4 regions of the Phreatobacter aquiterrae genome follow, and region 3 is predicted to be linked to each of the others. Evidence: predicted binding sites of a transcription regulator. Region 3 holds the regulator's gene; each other region holds the start of a gene.
What was found. Region 3 encodes PhoB, which activates phosphate uptake and scavenging genes when phosphate is short. Its sites were predicted from a motif close to TGTCATNNANCTGTCAT; they were not measured.
Positions count from the first base shown of each region.

Region 1: phnF (phosphonate metabolism transcriptional regulator PhnF) is a predicted target of PhoB. The motif match lies at 2,381-2,397, and genes of this name have one in related genera.
Region 2: ACJ4V0_RS11585 (PhoX family protein) is a predicted target of PhoB. The motif match lies at 1,601-1,617, and genes of this name have one in related genera.
Region 4: ugpB (sn-glycerol-3-phosphate ABC transporter substrate-binding protein UgpB) is a predicted target of PhoB. The motif match lies at 1,505-1,521, and genes of this name have one in related genera.

Region 1 is NZ_JBJPHW010000017.1:53,522-57,727, forward strand. It holds gene phnE (phosphonate ABC transporter, permease protein PhnE) at 1-766, shown strand, start outside; gene phnE (phosphonate ABC transporter, permease protein PhnE) at 769-1,644, shown strand; gene phnF (phosphonate metabolism transcriptional regulator PhnF) at 1,655-2,371, opposite strand; gene phnG (phosphonate C-P lyase system protein PhnG) at 2,516-2,977, shown strand; gene phnH (phosphonate C-P lyase system protein PhnH) at 2,977-3,573, shown strand; gene ACJ4V0_RS20170 (carbon-phosphorus lyase complex subunit) at 3,577-4,206, shown strand, end outside.
Region 2 is NZ_JBJPHW010000006.1:207,599-211,804, reverse strand. It holds gene glnA (type I glutamate--ammonia ligase) at 1-169, shown strand, start outside; gene ACJ4V0_RS11595 (transglutaminase-like domain-containing protein) at 323-1,138, opposite strand; gene ACJ4V0_RS11590 (hypothetical protein) at 1,218-1,430, opposite strand; gene ACJ4V0_RS11585 (PhoX family protein) at 1,662-3,680, shown strand; gene ACJ4V0_RS11580 (alpha/beta hydrolase) at 3,677-4,206, opposite strand, start outside.
Region 3 is NZ_JBJPHW010000012.1:20,313-24,518, reverse strand. It holds gene ACJ4V0_RS17290 (ATP-binding protein) at 32-1,357, shown strand; gene phoU (phosphate signaling complex protein PhoU) at 1,532-2,239, shown strand; gene phoB (phosphate regulon transcriptional regulator PhoB) at 2,272-2,976, shown strand; gene ACJ4V0_RS17275 (ABC-F family ATP-binding cassette domain-containing protein) at 2,983-4,206, opposite strand, start outside.
Region 4 is NZ_JBJPHW010000007.1:18,344-22,549, reverse strand. It holds gene ACJ4V0_RS11985 (hypothetical protein) at 1-277, opposite strand, end outside; gene rsfS (ribosome silencing factor) at 468-866, shown strand; gene rlmH (23S rRNA (pseudouridine(1915)-N(3))-methyltransferase RlmH) at 926-1,402, shown strand; gene ugpB (sn-glycerol-3-phosphate ABC transporter substrate-binding protein UgpB) at 1,622-2,941, shown strand; gene ugpA (sn-glycerol-3-phosphate ABC transporter permease UgpA) at 3,008-3,889, shown strand; gene ugpE (sn-glycerol-3-phosphate ABC transporter permease UgpE) at 3,889-4,206, shown strand, end outside.

The DNA.
Region 1 (4,206 bases), on a different contig from region 3:
CGCCGGCCTCGTCGCCGAGGTCAGGCCCGCGACCTTCTTCACCAATCTCTGGCGCTTCACCGACTATCTCGGCCGCATCTTCACGCTGGAGCAGGGTCCCGCCGCCGGCCGCTTCGTCCTGTTCGACGTCGTCGAGTGGATGTGGGGCTTCGACAAGTGGATCAAGCTCCTGTGGGAGACGCTGCTCATCGCCTATGTCGGCACGCTGACCGGCGCCATCGGCGGCTTCGTCTTCTGTTTCCTCTCGGCGCGTAACCTCGCCCCGAATTCGACGATCGGCTTTCTCGCCAAGCGCTGGCTGGAATTCTGCCGCACGGTTCCCGAGATCGTCTTCGCCCTGATCTTCGTCGTCGCCTTCGGCCTCGGCCCGGTGCCGGGTGTTCTGGCCATCGCCATCCACACCTTCGGGGCGCTCGGCAAGCAGTTCGCCGAGGTCGCCGAGAACATCGACATGAAGCCGGTCGACGGCCTGACCGCCACGGGCGCCACCTGGGCGCAGACGATGCGTTTCGCCGTGGTGCCGCAGGTACTCTCCAACTTCGCCAGCTACGCACTGCTGCGCTTCGAGGTGAACGTGCGCGGCGCCGCCGTCATGGGTTTCGTCGGCGCCGGCGGCATCGGACAGGACCTCGTCGAGGCCATCCGCAAGTTCTACTATTCCGACGTCTCGGCCATCCTCGTGCTGATCATCGCGACTGTGATGGTCATCGATCTCGCGACCGAGCGGCTGCGCCATCATCTCATCGGCATCGAGTCCCGCTCATGACCATGCCCGCAGCCGAGCATCCCCTGCGCACCGCCGCCCGCGCCGAGCGCGACGGGCTGATGCAGCGCCATCCGGAGGTCTTCCGACCCTCGCCCGCCCGCCGCATCCGCACCGGGTTCATCCTGGCGCTGCTCGCCGGTCTCTTCGCCTACGGCCTCGTCGTTCTCGATTTCGACCCGGCCCGGCTTCTTTCGGGGATCGGCAAACTCGGCCAGTTCATGTGGTTCATGCTGCCCCCGTCCACCGGCACCTGGGCGAAGTTCTTCGTCTATCTGCACGCGCTCGCCGAGACGGTCGCCATCGCCTTCCTCGGGACCTTCACGGCCGCGCTGTTCGCCCTGCCGGTCGGCTTCCTTGCCGCCAAGAACATCGTCCCGAACGTCGTCATCCACTTCCTGTCGCGACGCATCGTCGACACCATCCGCGGCGTCGACGAACTGATCTGGGCGCTGATCTGGGTGAGCGTCGTCGGCCTTGGCCCCTTCGCCGGCGTCCTCGCCCTGCTCTGCTCCAATTTCGGACTGTTCTCGAAACTCTTCTCCGAGGCGATCGAGGCTGCCGACCGCAAGGCGTCTGAAGGTATCGCCTCGACGGGCGGGAGCCGGCTGCACGGCATTCGCTTCGGCATCCTGCCGCAGGTGCTGCCCATCTTCGGCAGCCAGGTGCTCTATTTCTTCGAGAGCAACACGCGCTCGGCGACCATCATCGGCATCGTCGGCGCCGGCGGCATCGGCCTGCACCTGTCGGAGCAGATCCGCGTGCTGGAATATCAGCACGTCTCGGCGCTGATCCTGATGATCCTGGTCACGGTGGCGCTGATCGACCAGATCTCGACCCGCCTGCGCTTCGCCCTCATCGGCGAGCGCGCCGCGCCCTGAGGCGCGCCGGTCAACCCACGGTCAGGCGGATGCGGTCGGCGCAGAAATGCGAGCGCGCCCATTGGATGGGAATGCCGTCGGGGTCGACGTTAACGCTGTCGATGACGAGAACCGGCCGGCCTTCGGCGATCTCGAGACGCTCGGCATCGAGCCGGTCGGCGAGCGCGGCGCCGATCTTCGTGGAGGCGCGGCGATAGTCCGGCACGTCGCAGGCGGCGAGTGCGGCGGTGATCGAACCGGTCGCCGCATAGACCTCCGGAACCCCGCGGAAGCGCGGCAGGGGAAAGGCCGTGACGGCCCAGGAGATCGGCACGCCATCGGCGAAATGGGCGCTCTCCACCATCACCACCGGATCCTCCGGCGACAGGTCCAGCGCCTCGGCGATCTCGGAACTGGCGCCGGTCTCGCGATGACCGAGCAGCCGGCCGGCAGGGTCGCGCGCCTGCCCCACGACGATCTCGGAGAAGCGCGTGCGCCGGCCGATCGGATAGGTCAGGGGCTTGGCCTCGACATAGGTGCCGGAGCCCTGCGTGACGCGGACCAGCCCCTTGTCGACCAGCGACTTCACCGCCTGCCTGACCGTATGGCGGTTGACGCCGAAGCGTTCGGTCAGCGCCGCCTCGGTCGGCAGCCGCGTGCCCGGCACCAGGCCGCCGCCGGCAATCTCGGCCTCGATCGCCTCGGCGATCTGCCGCCACACCGTGACCCCCCTGCCCCTCGCCAGCATGCCGCCTCCCGTCATCCGCCTGTCACGGCTCGCAGCCGATATGCGGAACCGCCCCGTCACGCCAGCCGCCCCGACGCAGGTTTCCGCTTGCCCGGTGACATCGACTGTCATAAAACCATAATCGTCTAGACTAATATACAAATCATGACAGATCATTCCGACCCGCCCGATTCACTCCAGACCGCCCGCAAGGCTACCATGGCCACGGTGGCCCGCGCGACAGCGGACGAACTCGCCGGCCTCGACCGGATCGCGGGGGCGCGCGCGACCATCCTGCGCGCACCCGAGATCGGCCTCGTCATGGTGCGCGGCCGCATCGGCGGCGACGGCGCCCCCTTCAATCTGGGCGAGGCGACGGTCACGCGCGCCGCTGTTGCGCTCCCAGGCGGCGAGGTCGGCTTCGGTCATGTGCTCGGCCGCGATCGGGAGAAGGCACGGCTCGCCGCTCTCGCCGACGCGCTCTGGCAGGCGCCGGCGACCCAAGATGCGGTCGAGGCGTTACTCGCCCCGGTCCGCGAACGTCTCGCCACCGAGGCCGCCTGCAAGCGCGAGCGTGCCGCCGCCACCCGCGTCGACTTCTTCACCATGGTGCGCGGAGACAACTGATGGCTATCGCCCTCGCCTTCGCCGACCCTGTCCACGATGCCCAGCAGACGTTCCGCGCCGTGATGAACGCCATGGCCCGCCCCGGAACGATCCACGCGGTCCCGGGCCTCGCCGCTGCGCCCGCGCCACTGTCGCCGGTCGCAGCCGCCATCGCGGTGGCGCTGGCGGACTACGAGACACCGCTGTGGCTCGATGCATCCCTCGCCGCCGCGCCGGACGTCGCGTCCTACATGACTTTCCACACTGGCGCGCGGATCGTCGCCGCGCCCGCGCAGACCGCCTTCGCGCTGATCGCGGATCCGGGCGCGCTGCCGGATTTTGTCGACTTCGCGCTCGGCACCGATGTCTATCCTGATCGTTCGACGACGCTCATTCTGCAGGTGCAGAGCCTCGCCACCGGCCCCCGGTTCCGCCTGGCGGGGCCCGGCATCAAGGGCCATGCGACCCTCTCCGTCACCGGCCTTTCCGCTGATATCGTCACCCGCCTCGCCGCCAACCATGCCCTGTTCCCCCGCGGCATGGACCTTGTGCTGGCAGGGCCAGAAGGCGTCGCCGCCCTGCCCCGCACCACCCGCGTCACCCTGTCGGAGGCCTGATCCATGTATGTGGCCGTCAAGGGTGGCGAGCGCGCCATCGACAACGCCCACCGGCTCCTCGCCCATGCCCGGCGCGGCGATCCCGCCGTGCCGGAGGTCGCGCCCGCACAGATCCGCGAGCAGCTCGCGCTCGCCGTCGACCGGGTGATGACCGAGGGCTCGCTCTACGACCGCGACCTCGCCGCCATCGCCATCAAGCAGGCGCGCGGCGATCTGGTGGAGGCCGCCTTCCTCGTGCGCGCCTTCCGCACGACCCTGCCCCGCTTCGGCGCCACCGAGGCGATCGACACCGCAGCCATGCAGGTCGCCCGCCGGGTCTCGGCGACCTTCAAGGACATTCCCGGCGGACAGGTTCTCGGACCGACCTTCGACTACACGCACCGCCTCATCGACTTCCTGCTCGAGGCCGGCGCGGATGTGGCCGAACCCATCCGTCAGGTTGCCGAGGACGCACCCATGCCCCGCGTCACCGACCTGCTCGGCCACGACGATCTCATCGAGCGCAACCCCCCGGGCGATCCCGACGCGCCGGTGCCCGACCTCACCCGCGAGCCGCTCGACCTTCCCGCCGGTCGCGACCTGCGCCTGCAGAACCTCGCGCGCGGCGACGAGGGCTTCCTGCTCGCCCTCGGC
Region 2 (4,206 bases), on a different contig from region 3:
GCTGCGCGAGGCTCTCCAGAACCTCGACAAGGACCGCGCCTACCTGAAGGCCGGCGGCGTCTTCAACGACGACTTCATCGACAGCTACATCGAGCTGAAGATGACCGAGGTGATGCGCTTCGAGATGACGCCGCACCCGGTCGAGTACGACATGTACTACTCGGTCTGATCCGGACCGGGCGGGCCTTCGGGCCCGCCCTGCCCCGCACCGGCCGCGCCGGTGCCTGTCGGAGAAGACTGTTTCCCGGGCTTCCTCCATGCCGCCGGCTTCAGGCCGCTGTCACCTTTCGCGGGCGCCCTCGGGCGCCCGTTTTGTTGGGAGTCACTCAGCCCGACGCGACACGACCCCGAAAGGGTCGTCGGCCTGAGCCGCTGTCGCGGCCCCCTCCCCCTCCGCCTTTGCCGCCCGGATCATGTCGGAGCCCGCATAGGCCGCGTGAAAATCGCGCTCCACCTTGTCGAAGGGCAGGTCCGACCAGGAGCCGTGGTGGCGGAGGTACTCCATGTGCCGGCGGCCCCGCGCGTCGAATTCCTGCAGGATGGCGTCCGCCGTCCCGTCGAATTCGGTCGGCGCCACGCCGAAGCGCTCGCACAGCTCGATGTTGAAGGCCGGCGCCGCCTTCACCCAGGCGCCGTCGATCTTCAGGACCGAGAAGCCGTGATCGACGAACAGCGTGCTGCCACCCATCTGCCGCGTCAGCTTCTCCGAGGTCAGGTGGTTTGTGACGTCGGCGAGGCCGATGGCGGAGGCAATGCCGACGGCGCGGGCGAGCGCCGACAGCAGCACCGCCTTGGTGATGCAGTAGCCGTAGTCGACACCGAGCACGGTACTCGCGGTGTGGTGTTCGGGCGTCAGGCGGAAGTGGAACGGGTCGTACCGCCAGCCATCGCGCACGTGATGGAAGAGCCTGACCGCCTTCTCGCGATCACCGACGGCACCCGCGACGAGCGATGCGGCCCGCTCGCGGATGGCGGGATGATCGCTGTCTATGAAGCGGCCGGGCGCGAGATAGGCCGGATGGTCGCCGAGCACGACGCCCGGTCCGGTATGCACCACCTCGATCATCGCCCGCATCTCCTGCCCGCCGCCCATCGACCTTGTTGCGGCAGGTTCGGTGGCGAGCCGGCTGGTCGTCAACCCGGCCGTTCAGCAAGGCAGGCGCTCGTACGGGGGTCGGGGCGGCGAGGGTCGTGCAGATCCGGCGAGGCGGCGCGCCTCACAGCACCAGGAAGGCAGCGGCCAGCGCCATCGTGATGGCCCAGGCGCCGATGCGGCCGAGCGTCCATTCCGGGTCCTTCACGTCGCCGGGAAGCACCAGGCTCGTCTCTTCCGGGTCGATGCAGCCGAGCGCCAGGCCGGCGCGTTCCGCCGCCCGCATCAGCTTCGCCATGTCGGCTTCGACGGTGACCAGTCCGAATACGCGGTCCATCACGTCACTCCGTACGCTCGCGGTCATCCTGGCCGCTGGAAACGGACGATAGGGGCGCGCGCGTAAACGAGGCCTTGTCGCCGGCGGCGGCTTCGGCGACGGCGGCTCCTCCAGCGGCAGAAGCGGGTCGGCTGTGGCATTTTTGTCGCAAGTCGCCGGGTGCCGGGCGCTGTCATGGCGGTGTCGCAGGGACGCGCTCCGCTCTAGCCTGTCGTTCAACAGGAGCCCGCCATGTCCGATCCGCTGCCCGACCCCGACCCTTCAGAAGCGCCCCTCAGCCGCTCGCAGGCGGCCGAGTTCGCTGAGGATGCCGGCACCAGCGCGCCGGACAATCCGACGATCGGCGACGTCGTCGCCGCGCGCTACGACCGCCGCGACCTGATGAAGGGCCTGCTCGGCGTCGGCGCCATCACGGCGGCGCTGGGACCGGCGAGGCTCGCCGCGCGCACCGCCGCCGCGCAGCCGGCGGGCGTCGACAATACGACGCCCTCCTTCGGCTTCAGGGAACTGTCCTCGGCTCCCACCGACCGCGCCGAAGTGGCCGAGGGCCATGCGGCCGAGGTGCTGATCCGCTGGGGCGATCCGGTTCTCGCCGATGCGCCGCCCTTCGCCCCCGCCGCCCAGACCGCCGCGAGCCAGGCGCGCCAGTTCGGCTACAACAACGACTATCTCGGCTACTTCCCGATGCCCGGCGCCGCCGATCCCTCGCGCCACGGCCTGCTCTGCGTCAACCACGAATACACCAACGAGGAACTGATGTTTCCCGGCCTCGGCCGGCAGGATGCCGGCGGGCCGCTCGGCCGCGACAAGGCCTTCGCCGGCATGACGGCGGAGTTCGTCGCCATCGAGATGATGGCCCATGGCGGCAGCGTGCTCGAGGTGCGCCGCGAGGGCGAGACCTGGCAGGTCGTCGCCGGGTCGCGCCACGCCCGCCGCATCACTGCCGAGACGCCGATGGAGATGACCGGTCCGGCCGCCGGTCACCGGCGCCTGCAGACAAACGCCGATCCGACCGGCCGACGCGTCCTTGGAATGCTCAACAACTGCGCCGGCGGCCGCACACCCTGGGGCACCTGGCTGACCTGCGAGGAGAACATCAACGGCTACTTCACGGGACGCCTGCCGGAGGGCCATCCGGAGGCCGCGAACTACCGTCGCATGGGCATTCCCGGCCGCTGGCTTAACTGGGGCGATCATGTCGACCGCTTCAGCCTCGACAAGGAGCCGAACGAGGCGAACCGCTTCGGCTGGGTGGTGGAGATCGATCCCTTCGATCCCGCCTCGACGCCGAAGAAGCGCACCGCCCTCGGCCGCTTCAAGCACGAGGGCGCGGCCGGCATCACCGCGCGCGACGGCCGCTACGTGCTCTACTCCGGCGACGACGAACGCTTCGACCACGTCTATCGCTTCGTCACCGAAGGCCGTGTCACCGGCGACCGGGCGCGCGATGCCGACCTGCTCGATGCCGGCACGCTCTCCGTCGCCCGCTACAATGCCGACGGCACCGGCGACTGGCTGCCGCTCGTTTTCGGTACCGGACCGCTGACCCCCGCCAACGGCTTCCACTCCCAGGCCGACGTGGTGATCGAAACGCGCCGCGCCGCGGACCTCCTCGGCGCCACCCGCATGGACCGGCCGGAGGACGTCGAGGCGAACCCCAAGACCGACAAGGTCTATGTCATGCTGACCAGCAACAACCGCCGCAAGGAGGACGAGGTCGACCCGGCCAACCCGCGCGCCGACAACCGCTTCGGCCACATCATCGAGATGCTGCCCGACGGGCGCGACCATGCCGCGCCGCGCTTCACCTGGGACATCCTCGTGCGCTGCGGCGACCCCGCCGTGGCGGCGGTGGGCGCCACCTTCAACAGCCGGACTTCGCAGGACGGCTGGTTCGCCATGCCGGACAATTGCGCCATCGACGCCGACGGGCGGCTTTGGATCACCACCGACGGCAACAGCCCCGCCGTGACGGGCCGCAACGACGGCGTCTGGGCGATCGAGACGGAGGGCGAGGCGCGCGGCACCTCCAAGCTGTTCTTCAAGTGCCCCTTTGGCGCCGAACTCTGCGGCCCGGAATTCACACCGGACGGCGAGACCTTCTTCGTCGCCATTCAGCATCCCGGCGAGGAGCGCGGCTCGACCTTCGAGCAGCCGCTGACGCGTTGGCCGGATTTCGCGCCGGGCATGCCACCGCGTCCCGCGGTCGTCGCCATCACCCGCAAGGGTGGCGGGCGGATCGGCAGCTAGCGGGCGATGTCGAGGAGCGCCCGCGTCAGGGCGCCCTCGGGACTGCGCATCGTGTCGAGAATGGAGAAATGCTCGGCGCCGGCGACGGGGATCAGAGGCCCCGGTGCGCCGACCCGCGCCCGCGTGGCGTGGAAGGCGTGGGAATTGGCCACCAGCGCGGGCAGTTCATTGCCGCCATAGGTGACGGCGAGCGGCTTCATCACCGGCGGACGGCGCAGCGGCGACAGGTCGGCGATCTCGGCAGGCGAGAGCGTCAGCTTTTCATTCAGATAGGTGTCGGCGAGCGGCGCCAACTCGAAGATGCCGGAGATGGCGAGGCCGGCCGTCACCGCCTCGTGGCTCAGCGCCATGGCGGCGAGATGCCCGCCGGCCGACCAGCCCGAGACGATCAGCGGACCCTTGACGCCATGCGCGGCGCCGTTGGCCGCGAGCCAGTCGAGGGCGGCGCTGCATTCGGCGACGATGTCGGCCAGCGTCGCATCAGGCGCCAGCGTGTAGCCGGGCATGGCGACCGACCAGCCGTGGG
Region 3 (4,206 bases):
CAGGGACCGGGCCTGGAAGAGGGGTGCGCGCATGGCCGATGACATCCGGCAGAGCTGGACCGAAGGCTGGGCCGGGCGCTGGTTTCTCTATGCCTGCGGTGCGGTGCTGGCCATCGCGCTGATGACGGCGGGGTCGCTCCCCTGGCCCTATGCGGCCGGCGCGGGGGCGGCGCTCGCCCTTGCAGGCCTCGTGGTCCGCCGCCGGCCCCGGACCGCGGCGCCGCTGGACAGCGAATTGCTGGCCCGGCGCGCCGCGAGGCTGACCGATCTGACGGTCGAGGGTCTGATGGCCTCGCTGCCGGTTCCGGCGATCCTGCTCGATCCCAAGCTCACGGTGCGGACGTTCAACGGCCGTGCGGCCGATCTCGTGCCCGGCCTCCGGCGCGGCGAGCCCCTGACGCTGTCGCTCCGCGCTCCCGATGTCATCGAGACCGTGCGCCGGGCGCTCGCAAGCAACCTGCCGCAGACCGTCGACTATGCCGAGCGCGTGCCTGTCGCCCGCTGGTTCAGCGTCGAGGCGGCCCCGGTGGCGGTGACCTCCGAGGCGCGGGACGGGAGCCGTCCGGACTTCGTTCTCCTGTCGCTGCGCGACCTCACGGAGGAGCGACGGCTGGAGCGCCTGCGCGCCGATTTCGTCGCCAATGCCAGCCACGAGTTGCGCACGCCGCTGGCCTCGGTGGTCGGCTTCATCGAGACGATCCAGGGCCCGGCGCGCAACGACGTGCAGGCGCGCGAGAAGTTCCTCGAGATCATGCTGGCGCAGGCCCGCCGCATGTCGCGCCTCATCGACGATCTCCTGTCGCTGTCGCGGGTCGAGCTCAACGAACATGTGCGGCCCGTCGGGATCGTCGATCTCGTCCCGTTGCTCGCGCATGTGCGCGACACGCTCGGGCCCTACGCGCGCGGGCAGGATGTCGAGGTGGAGATCCGCAGTTCCATGCCCGTGCTGTCGGTGAACGGCGATCAGGACGAGCTCATCCGGCTGTTCGAGAACCTCGTGCAGAACGCGATCAAGTACGGCGCGGAGGGCAAGCGGGTCGACATCCTGATCGACCGCGAGGCTCGCGAGGGGCGGCGCGACGACGCCGTCGTGGCGATCCGCGATCATGGTCCCGGCATTCCGGCGGAGCATCTGCCGCGGCTCACCGAGCGCTTCTATCGTGCCGATGTGGCGTCGAGCCGGGAGAAGGGCGGAACCGGCCTCGGGCTCGCTCTCGTCAAGCACATCCTCAACCGGCATCGCGGCCGGCTGTCCATCGAGAGCGTGCCGGGCCAGGGCGCGATCTTCACGGTCAGGATCGAGGTGGCCGAGCCCGCCGACGGTGATGCAGGCACGGCATCCAACCCTCCCGCCTGATACCGCCAACAGCCGCCCTTCCAGGGGCCTGATCCGGTCTGAGTTGTCGCAACAGTGACAAGTGTTTGAATCGGGACGATATTCCGTGTCATCGATACGTCACGCGACGGGCATAGAACCGTCGCGGGCAAGGACTATCCAACGAGTCCCACCCGCCGTTTGCAGGAGCCTGGCATGACCGAACATACCGTGAGCGCATTCGAGAACGAGCTCAAGGGCCTGGCTCAGCGCATCGCCGAGATGGGCGGACTTTCCGAGCGGCAGATCGCCAGTTCCATCGACGCGCTGATCCGCAGCGACATGGACCTGGCGCACCGGGTGCGCGAGGCCGATGTGCAGATCGATGCCCTTCACCGCGAGATCGAGGAGACTGGCATCCTCATCATCGCCAAGCGCCAGCCGATGGCGATCGACCTCCGCGAGGTCGTCGGCGCCCTGCGGATTGCGAGCGACCTTGAGCGTATCGCCGATCTCGCCAAGAACATCGCCAAGCGCGTCATCGTCATGAACGGCGCGCTGTCGCTGCCGAAGGTCTCGGGCGGTTTCGACGCCATGGCGCGCCTGGCCCTCGAGCGCGTCAAGCAGGTGCTCGACGCCTATTCGCAGCGCGATGTGGCGGCGGCGCTGGAGGTCTGGAAGGCCGACGGCGACGTCGACGCCCTGTACAATTCGCTGTTCCGCGAACTGCTCACCTACATGATGGAGGATCCGCGCAACATCGGGTCCTGCACCCATCTGCTGTTCTGCGCCAAGAACCTTGAGCGGATCGGCGACCACGCCACCAACATCGCCGAGACCGTCTACTACATGGTCAACGGCGTGACGCTCACCGACGAGCGGCCGAAGCTCGACACGACGACCATGGTGTCCGTCGGGTCCTGACGGTTGCCGCGGGCAGAACCGGAAAGAATGCCATGACCGCACGCATCATGGTCGTCGAGGACGAGGAAGCGATCACCGTCCTCCTGCGCTACAATCTTGAGGCCGAGGGCTATCGCGTCGAGGTCGTCGGGCGCGGCGACGAGGCCGAGGTCAGGCTGCGCGAGGTCGTCCCGGACCTGGTTCTCCTTGACTGGATGCTTCCGGGCCTGTCGGGCATCGAACTGTGCCGCCGCATCCGCCTGCGCCCCGAGACCGAGCGCCTTCCCGTGATCATGCTGACGGCGCGCGGCGAGGAGGGCGAGCGGGTGCGGGGGCTCGCCACCGGTGCCGACGACTATGTCGTGAAGCCCTTCTCGGTGCCCGAACTGCTCGCCCGCGTCAGGGCGCTGCTGCGGCGGGCGAAGCCCGAGCATCTGTCCAGCCTGCTGAAATCCGGCGATATCGAACTCGACCGCGAGACGCGGCGTGTCCATCGCGCCGGCCGGGAGATCAATCTCGGACCGACCGAGTTTCGCCTGCTTGAGTTCCTCATGCAGTCGCCCGGCCGCGTCTATACGCGCGAACAGCTTCTGGACGGGGTGTGGGGCCGCGACGTCTATATCGACGAGCGCACCGTGGACGTACATATCGGCCGCCTGCGCAAGGCGGTGAAGCGGGGACGGGAGACTGATCCGATCCGCACCGTGCGCGGCTCGGGCTATTCCTTCAACGAGCGGTTCGCCGGGGTCGCGGCCTGACCGGCGTCACGCCTCGAGGCTTTCCTTCAGCAGTTCCAGTTCCAGCCAGCGATCCTCGGCGGCGGACAGTTCGCCCTGCGCCCGGGTGAGGGCGGCGGACGCCCTGTCGAAGGCGGCGCGGTCGCGCGCATAGAGCGCCGCATCGGAGAGGATCGCCTGCAGCTTGGCGATGTCACGGCCGAGCGCCTCCATGCGCCCCGGCAGGCTGTCGAGATCGTGCTTGTCCTTGAACGACAGCTTGCGCCTTGCGGCATCCGGCGCCCGGTCGCTCCGTTCCACCGCCGGGGTCCCGGGCCTTGCCGTCTTTTCGACGGTCCGCGCCGTCACGCCGGCGCCGCGCTGGGTGATCATGTCGGAATAGCCACCGGCATATTCGATCCAGCGGCCGGAGCCCTCGCTGACCAGAACCGAGGTGCAGACGCGGTCGAGAAAGTCGCGGTCGTGCGACACCAGGATCACGGTGCCGGGGAAGTCCGTGAGCATCTCCTGCAAGAGGTCGAGTGTTTCGAGGTCGAGGTCGTTGGTCGGCTCGTCGAGGACAAGGACATTGGCAGGGCTCGCGAGCGCCCGCGCCAGCAGCAGGCGGCCCCGCTCGCCGCCGGAAAGGACGCCGACAGGTGTGCCCTTCTGCTCGGGGGAGAACAGGAAGTCCTTCATGTAGCCGATCACGTGGCGGTTCTCGCCGTTGATCGTCACGTAGTCGCCGCGCCCGCGCGTGAGCGCCTCGGTGAGCGGCGTCGCGGGATCGAGCGCCTCGCGCTTCTGGTCGAGCGTCGCCATGGCGAGGTTTGTGCCGAGCACGATGGAGCCACTGTCAGGGGGCAGCGTCCCGGTCAGCATCTGCACAAGCGTCGTCTTGCCGGCGCCATTGGGGCCGACGATGCCGAGGCGGTCGCCGCGCAGGATGCGGATCGTCAGGTTGTCGACGATGGCGCGGTCGCCGAAGTGCTTGGAAATGCCGACCGCCTCGACAACGCGCTTCCCGGACACGTCGGCCTCGCTGACCGTCATCGCGACATTGCCCACGGCCTTGCGGTGCTCGCGGAAATCCTTGCGCAGGGCGTGCAGGTTGCCGAGGCGGCGGACGTTGCGCTTGCGCCGGGCCGAGACGCCATAGCGCAGCCAGTGCTCCTCACGGACGATCTGCCGGTCGAGCTTGTGCTGCTCCTTCTCTTCCTGCTCCAGCACCTCGTCGCGCCAGGCCTCGAAATGGGCGAAGCCCTTGTCGAG
Region 4 (4,206 bases), on a different contig from region 3:
GCCGCGCGGCGCTGTCGTCGCCGCCGGGACCGCCGCGATCGCGGTTGTCGGGAGCCTCGCGCCGCAGGATGCGGACCGTCTCGGGCTCTCGAAGAACGGCAGGCTCGCCGTGCTGGCGCTCCCAGCCGGCCTGGCGCAGCGGGTCATGGCCGGGGCGCGCCGAGGGCAGGGCCGCCGCCAGCGCTGCCAGAACCACGACGAAGGGCAGCAGCCGCCGCCATGCCCGGGGGAGGGCATCCGTCCAGGCGGCGGCAAAGCGGGGAACCTTCAGGGGCATCGGAGGGGGCGGATCATCCGGGCGGAAGCGGGTCAGCGACTTGTCCGTGGGGATTGGGGCGGAAATGGGGGTGCCTCGGCCCGGCCCTGATGCGCCGTTTTCCAATCGTCACGTTTTCGGCTATGGTGTCTCCTTGTGGCGCCCTGCGTGGCGCGAAGCAGAGAGGAATGGACCCCTGTCCACCACGACCCTGCCGGGGCCGGCCGCCAGCGCGCCGCCCACCGGGACTCCGACGGCAAGCCCCGCTTCCGCGGACGTCCTCAAACTCGTCCTCGACACGCTCGAGGACAACAAGGCCGAGGAAATCCAGGCCATCGACCTGACCGGCAAGACGTCCATTGCCGACACCATGGTGGTGTCGTCGGGGCGCTCGCACCGCCATGTCGGCGCGCTCGCGGATTACCTGCTCAGGGCGCTCAAGGAGGCCGGCGTGCGCGAGGTGCGCGTCGAGGGCCTGCCGGCCTGCGACTGGGTGCTGGTCGATGCCGGCGACGTCATCGTCCACGTCTTCCGGCCCGAGGTTCGCAGCTTCTACAATCTCGAGAAGATGTGGTCGGCGGCCCGCCCGGGCGATCGCCTCGCAGGCTGAGACTGATCGCCTCGCAGGCCTGACGGCATGACCGCGCCGGCGGCGCGCAGGAGCACGTCATGCGACTGATCCTCGTCGCCGTCGGGCGGACCAAGGCCGGTCCGGAGACGGAGCTTGCCGCACGCTACCAGGACCGCGCCGCCAAGGCCGGCAAGGGGCTTGGCTTCCGCTCGGTCGACACGGTCACCCTCGACGAGAGCCGCGCTGCCGACGCCATCGCCCGCAAGGGCGAGGAGGCGGCGGCCATCCGGCGCGTGCGGGCAGGGCGGCTGGTGCTGCTCGACGAGCGCGGCCGCAGCATGGGCAGCGCCGATTTCGCCGCCCTCCTCGGCGGCTGGAAGGATGCCGGCGAGGATGCGACGACTTTCGTCATCGGCGGGCCGGACGGGCTCGACCCGGCGCTCCGGACGGAGGCGGACCTCGTGCTCTCCTTCGGCGCCATGACCTGGCCGCACCAGCTCGTGCGGGTCATGGCCATGGAACAGCTCTACCGCGCCGTCACCATCCTCGCGGGCCATCCCTATCATCGGGCCTGAGGCTGCCGTGACGGGGAAGGTCAGACCCCGTGCGGATGCGCCAACAATCCGGGTGGGGACAAGGCGGGATGACCTCTGAATCGGCAGGCCGCCCCCTTAACCTGTCATCAAACCTTCACTAGAGTGTCACGCGTCCGTCGTCTGGCGGACCCAGAACGGCGCGGCCCTTGCCGCAAGCCGCACCGTCGCCGCAGGGCGCCTGTTGGGAGGTTCTTTCCGATGTTCAACCGTCGTTTTCTGCTCGCGGCCGCTGCCGGAGCGATGATGGCCGCGAGCCCCGCGGCCGCACAGGTCGAGATCCAGTGGTGGCATGCCATGACCGGCGCCAACAATGAGGTCGTCAACCGTCTGGCGCAGGACTTCAACGCCTCGCAAGCCGAGTTCCGGGTCGTCCCGACCTACAAGGGCTCCTATCCGGACACCATGAACGCCGGCATCGCCGCGTTCCGCGCCGGAAACGCGCCGCACATCCTGCAGGTCTTCGAGGTCGGCACCGCGACGATGATGGCCGCCCGCGGCGCCATCAAGCCGGTGTTCCAGATGATGGCCGAGTCGAACGAGCCCTTCGACCCCAAGGCCTATCTGCCGGCGGTCGCCGGCTACTACTCGACCTCGCGCGGGGAGATGCTGTCCTTCCCGTTCAACTCGTCGTCCTCCGTGATGTGGTACAACAAGGACGCCTTCCGCCGCGCCGGCCTCAATCCCGACCAGCCGCCGAAGACCTGGCCGGAAGTGTTCGAGGCCGCCAAGAAGCTGCGCGCCGCCGGCTTCGACAAGTGCGGGTTCTCCTCGGCCTGGATCACCTGGCTGAACCTTGAGCAGTTCTCGCTGTGGCATAACGTGCCGCTCGCCACCCGCGCCAACGGCATCGACGGCTTCGACACGGAGCTGAAGTTCAACTCGCCGCTGCATGTGCGCCATCTGCAGAATCTCATCGACCTGCAGCGCGACAACACCTTCTCCTATTCGGGTCGCACCAATACGGGCGAGGGCCGCTTCACCTCCGGCGAATGCCCGATCTTCCTGACGTCCTCGGGCTTCTACGGCAACGTCAAGGCCAATGCGAAGTTCGAGTGGGCCAATGCGCCCATGCCCTATTATCCGGATGCAGCCGGCGCGCCGCAGAACTCGACGCTCGGCGGCGCCTCGCTCTGGGTGATGGGTGGCAAGCCGGCGGCCGAGTATCGTGGCGTCGCCAAGTTCTTCGCCTTCCTGTCGGACACCACCCGCCAGGCCAAGCTGCACACCGATTCCGGCTATCTGCCGATCACACTGGCGGCTTACGAGCAGGTGAAGGCTTCGGGTTTCTACCGCGAAAACCCCTATCTGGAGACCCCGATCCTGCAGCTCACCAACAAGCCGCCGACCGAGAACTCCCGCGGTCTGCGTCTCGGCAACATGGTGCAGATGCGTGACGTCTGGGCCGAGGAGATCGAGGCCGCGCTGGCGGGCAAGAAGAGCGCCCAGGCGGCCCTCGACGCGGCCGTCACGCGCGGCAACGTCATGCTCCGCCAGTTCGAGCGGACCGTCTCGCGCTGACCTGACGCATCACACCAGGCGACCGGGGCGGATCATCTCCGTCCCGGCGCCGCCGGGAGACCCTGCATGGAAAAGCGCGTTGTCTTCGACGGCAAGCTGCTGCCCTACGCGCTTCTGATGCCGCAGCTGTTCATCACGATCGTGTTCTTCTACTGGCCGGCGGCGCAGGCCGTCTGGCAGTCCTTCTTCATCCAGGACGCCTTCGGCCTGACGATGCAGTTCGTCTGGTTCGAGAACTACAGCGTCCTCTTTGCCAATCCGGACTATTACCGCTCGATGCTGACGACGGCGGTGTTCTCCTCCCTGGTCGCCTTCTTCTCGCTGTCGATCTCCCTGATGCTCGCGGTGCAGGCCGACAAGCAGATCAAGGCGGCGGCGGTCTACAAGACCTTCCTGATGTGGCCCTATGCGGTCGCCCCGGCCATCGCCGGCGTCCTCTGGCTCTTCATGTTCCAGCCCTCGCTCGGCCTCGTCGCCCAGGCGATCCGGGCGCTCGGCTTCGACTGGAATCCGCAGCTCGACGGCAACCACGCCATGGCGCTGGTGGTCATGGCGGCGACCTGGAAGCAGATCAGCTACAATTTCCTGTTCTTCCTCGCGGGCCTGCAGTCGATCCCGAAGAGCGTCATCGAGGCGGCCGCCATCGACGGCGCGCGCCCCGCCCGCCGGTTCTGGACCATCATCTTCCCGCTGCTGTCGCCGACCACCTTCTTCCTGCTGGTGGTCAACATCGTCTACGTGTTCTTCGACACGTTCGGCATCATCGACTCGGTGACCGGCGGCGGTCCGGCCCAGGCGACGACGACGCTGGTCTACAAGGTGTTCTCCGACGGCCGCCTCGGCGGCGACCTCGGCGGTTCGGCCGCCCAATCTGTCATTCTCATGGTGCTCGTCATCGGGCTTACCGCCATCCAGTTCCGCTACATCGAGCGCAGGGTCCAGTACTGATGGTCGAGCGCAAGAGCTTCTTCTCGTTTCTGCCGCACCTGGTCCTGCTCGCGGGCATCTTCATCGTGGCCTTCCCGGTCTATGTGGCCTTCGTCGCCTCGACCTGGGATCCGGCCACCATCTCGAACGGGCAGATGCCGCTCAGGCCCGGGCCGCATTTCCTCGAGAACTACTACCAGACGATCTTCGTCGGCACGTCGAAGTCGTCGCGCGAGCCGGTCGGCATGATGATGCTGAACAGCCTCATCATGGCGCTGACCATCGCCATCGGGAAGATCTCCATCTCGATCATCTCGGCCTTCGCCATCGTCTATTTC